2 regions of the Streptacidiphilus sp. MAP5-3 genome follow, and region 1 is predicted to be linked to the other one. Evidence: riboswitches for the same ligand, from Rfam matches in the RefSeq annotation. Region 1 holds a riboswitch; the other holds the start of a gene.
The links. A riboswitch is a leader RNA that binds a small molecule or an ion and turns the genes downstream of it on or off. The one in region 1 is predicted to bind cyclic di-AMP.
Positions count from the first base shown of each region.

Region 2: another riboswitch for cyclic di-AMP. It lies ahead of ABH928_RS05735 (transglycosylase family protein); the one in region 1 lies ahead of ABH928_RS02500 (transglycosylase family protein).

Region 1 covers NZ_JBGCCL010000001.1:564,758-566,950, forward strand. Annotated here, with positions in the region: gene eno (phosphopyruvate hydratase) at 1-425, opposite strand, end outside; gene ABH928_RS02500 (transglycosylase family protein) at 620-1,348, opposite strand; cyclic di-AMP (ydaO/yuaA leader) riboswitch at 1,352-1,509, opposite strand; gene ABH928_RS02505 (GntR family transcriptional regulator) at 1,799-2,193, opposite strand, start outside.
Region 2 covers NZ_JBGCCL010000002.1:437,928-440,120, reverse strand. Annotated here, with positions in the region: gene ABH928_RS05735 (transglycosylase family protein) at 1-1,082, opposite strand, end outside; cyclic di-AMP (ydaO/yuaA leader) riboswitch at 1,085-1,278, opposite strand; gene ABH928_RS05730 (FadR/GntR family transcriptional regulator) at 1,587-2,193, shown strand, end outside.

The DNA.
Region 1 (2,193 bases):
AGCACGTGGGCGTTCGGGCCGCCCAGGTAGCGGAAGAGCGGCAGGTCGCTGGCCTCGGAGGCGGCGTGCGCGACGGCCAGGGAGACGCCCAGGATCGCGTTGGCGCCGAGCGAGGACTTGTCGGCGGTGGCGTCCAGGTCCAGCATCGCCTGGTCGATCAGCCGCTGCTCGGTGGCGTCGTAGCCGACCAGCTCCGGGCCGATCTGCTCGATGACGGCGAGCACCGCCTTCTCCACACCCTTGCCGCCGTAACGGGACTTGTCACCGTCACGCAGTTCCAGAGCCTCGAACGCGCCGGTGGAGGCGCCGGACGGCACGGCCGCACGACCGGTGCTGCCGTCGTCGAGGCCGACCTCGACCTCGACCGTGGGGTTGCCTCGTGAGTCGAGGATCTCCCGGGCTACGACGACGTCGATGGAGGGCACAACTGTCTCCTCAGGGGGATGCGGGTTGTTACGCACTGAGCCTAGCCGCATTGTCCGTGCGAACCACTCAGGACCTTTGCACCGTCTTGACTGACGAACACCAAGGACAAAACGGGCGGGCAATACGGACGGAGCCCCTACCCGCCGGTAGGAGCTCCGTCCACCGCTCAAGTGGCGCCTCAGAACAAGGTGCTTCAGAACGAGAGCCTCTCGCCGACGAGGATCAGGTTCGGATTGCCGCCGACCGTGGCGCGGTTCTTCGCGTAGAGCGCGTGCCAGCCGCCCTGGATGTCATGGGACGCGGCGATGCCGGAGAGGGTGTCGCCCGGCTTGACGGTGTAGTCGCCCGTGCCGCCACCGGACGTGTGGCTCGGGGCGTACTGCGGCGTATCGCTCGTCGGCGCACTGCGGTGGTGCGTCGTGTGGTGGGTGCTCGACGTGCCGCCCGAGGACGAGGACGAGGACGACGTGTAGGACGAGTCCGAGCTCGAAGAGTGCGACGACGAGGACGAGGAGGTGTTGGTCGCGGGGGCCGGGCCGCCCTGGCTCAGACCGGCCTGCGGGCCGCAGACAGGCCAGGCGCCAGGCCCCTGACTGGCCAGCACCTTCTCGGCGACGGATATCTGCGCGCCCTCGCTCGCCTGGTCGGCGGTCGACGCATAGGCCCCACCGCCGTAGGCACGCCAGGTGCTCGCGGAGAACTGCAGGCCGCCGTAGTAGCCGTTGCCGGTGTTGATGGACCAGTCGCCGCCGCTCTCGCACTGGGCGACCTTGTCCCAGATGGAGACCGAGGCGGCGTGGGCGCTCGAAGCGCCGAGGATCGGGAGCGCGACGGCCGCGCCTGCCACGCCGGTGGTGGCGACGATGGCCTTGGCCTTGTTGACACGGATGCGGCGATGACGGCCGGTGCCGGAGAACCCCATGCAAATGTTCCTCTCCGACGCCTGCGAGGTGAGCTGTCGGGTTCGGGCCGTGAGGTAGCCCGGGCGCTCTCGCGCCTTCACCCCTAGCCGTGAACCGAGTTCACGGCGACTTACCTGGGTCCCCCGCTCCTGTCCGGTCGTCAACTCGACGTTGCCGCCTCGCGGTGGACAGGACTCGGCGTCCCGCGCGGCGGTGTCCGCTTACGCGGACGACAGGGAGGCTAGGCAGATCTTCATACGAATCTCAACCTCCGACACCGGGACGTATGTTGGCGAACCACCCGTTCCTACGGCGGCTCGCTCGACGCTGACCAGCCGCTTCACGGCCGCCGTGACGTCGAATCGGGCCGGATGGGGAGCCCGTGTGAGGTCCGTTACCCCGCTGTTATTTGACTTTCCGACAGACCTGACGACGTCGCAGGTCAGCGCGTCGGTACGGACTGACACGGGTCAGCGATGCAGGGAAACGCCGTACGGCTCGCCCTGGGACCACCACGAGTCGAAGAAGACCTGGGCGGCGTCGACATACGCGGAGTCGACGTGATTGGGCAGCGAGTGGCGGGTCCTGACGAAGAGCGGAGTGCTCAACCCGGTCAGGTCGGCCAGCCTGCGCCGGTGACCGCCGACCTCCACCTGACGCTCCCGCAGTTCGTACCAACCCTCCAGCACCTCGTCGTCGTTGACCAGGTAGAGCTGGGCCATCGGCGGGAACGGCAGCGTCCGCGCCTCGATCAGCGGCTCGTTCTCGACCAGTCGGAAGGTCTGCAGCGAGTTCGCGGCGGAGCGCAGCATGGTCACCTGGTCCTGTCCGATCCGCCGCAGCCGGGCGATCGGCCGGTGGTCGT
Region 2 (2,193 bases), on a different contig from region 1:
ATGTACTGCAGCGCCCAGCGCAGCTGGGTGGCCGCGTCGGTCTGCCAGTCGGCGCCGGCGGAGGCCATCTTGTCGCCCGGCAGGGACTGCGGCAGGCCGTACGCGCCGGAGGACGGGTTGGTGGCGGTGACGTTCCAGCCGCTCTCGTGGGAGATGATCTCGTCGAACGAGGCGAGCTGGTCGGCCGGGACGATCTGCGCGGCGATGGCCTGCGGGTCACCGCTCAGGTTCGCGTTGCTCGCGGGCTGCGCGGCGGAGCTGCTCTGGGCGCTGCTGCCGGCGGACGCGTCGCTGCCGGTCGTGCTCGTGCTGGTGCTCGTGGTCGTGCTCGACGACGAACCCGCGCCGGTGAGCTGCAGGTGCTCGCCCGGGAAGATCAGGTTCGGGCCCTGGGTGAGCGTGGCCTTGTTGAGCTGGTACAGCTCCTGCCAGCCGCCGGAGACGTGGTGCGACTCGGCGATCGTCGACAGCCAGTCACCCGAGACGACGGTGTACTCGGTGGCACCGGCAGTCGCACCGGAAGCGGGCGTGCTGGCAGGGCTCGTGCCGGCAGCAGCCGTGCTCGGCGCGGCGGAGCTGCCGCCGTCGGAGTCCTCCGAGCCCGCCTGGGCCTGGCCGCTGTCGCTGGAAGCGGTCGAGCTGTTCGAGGAGCTCCCGGAGCTCGACGAACCGGAGGTGCTGATCACCGGGGCGGGGCCGCCCTGGGTCAGACCGGCCTGCGGGCCGCAGACGGGCCAGGCGCCGGGGCCCTGGTCCGCGAGGACCTTCTCGGCGACGGCGATCTGCTGGTCCTTGCTGGCCTGGTCGGCGGAGGACGCGTACTGCTGACCCCCGTAGGCGTCCCAGGTGGACTGCGAGAACTGGAGGCCACCGAAGTAGCCGTTGCCGGTGTTGATCGACCAGTTGCCCGTGCTCTCGCACTGGGCGACGGCGTCCCAGGTGGAGGTCGAGGCGGCGAATGCGCTGGACGTCCCGACGAGCGGGAGGGCGATGCCGGCGCCGGCGACACCGGCGACGGTGGCCAGGCGACGGGCCTGGTTGGTGCGGGGACGGCGGTGACGGCCGTTTCCGGACAGGAGCATGGCAGGGTCCTCTACGACGCCTGCGAGGTGAGCTGTCGGATTCGGACCGTGGGCTAGCCCGGCCGTGCTGAGCACGGCTTCACCCCAAGCTGCGGACCTTCTGGAGCGCAGCGACTTACCTGGTTCCCCCGCCCCTGCCGGGCCGAATGTTCGCGCTGCCCGAGCCTCCGGCGGCAGGATTCGGCGTTCCGGAACATCGGGGTCCGCTATGCGCGGACAGGCGGCACGCTAGGCAGTGCGACACGGCGAGGGCAACCGCCGCGAGCCCTCTGTGAGCAGGGCCACATGCCCGCGCGACGGGCTCCAACCCGCCTTCGCCACCTGAAGGTTCATCAACTGCGGCGGACAGCACCGCTCCCTGCCTCGGCTCGGCACCGTGGGCCGCCGCCCCCGCGCAGGGTGGCAAATCCACGCTTGACAGCCCCATCCGCAACCTCCAGGATCACTCGGGTGAACCTGTCAGACAGCCAGACAGGTGGCGCAATGCCGCGTCGCGTCAGCGCGATGGAAGCGGTGTTCGGCCATCTTCGCCAGGCCATCGAGCGCGGCGACTACGCCATAGGCGACAAGCTCCCCTCCGAGGCGGAGCTGTGCCGCATGCTCGAGGTCAGCCGGCCGGTGCTGCGGGAGGCGCTCCGCGCCCTGCAGGCGATGGGCCTGACCGCCTCCCGGACCGGCAAGGGCACCTTCGTCATCGCCCACGCGGTCGAGGAGCCCACTTTCGGCGACTACGCGGCCGGCGATCTGGAGGAGGTGCGCCGGCACGTCGAGATCCCCGTAGCGGGCTACGCGGCGCTGCGCCGCACCCCCGAGGACCTGGACCGGCTGGCCCATCTGCTGGAGCGGATGGAGCGGGAGACGGACACCACCGCATGGGTCGCGATGGACAGCCTCTTCCATCTGACCGTGGCCGCAGCCGCCCAGAACCCGGCCTTCCGCCGGGTGATCGAGGAGATTCGTGACGCCCTGGCACGCCAGTCGTCGTTCCTCAACGAACTGGGCCCCGGACGCCGCGAGCAGTCCAACCGGGAGCACCGCGTGATCGTCGAGGCGCTGGTCGACGGCAACCAGGACGACGCCGTCGCCGCCATGGCCCACCACCTCGACTGCA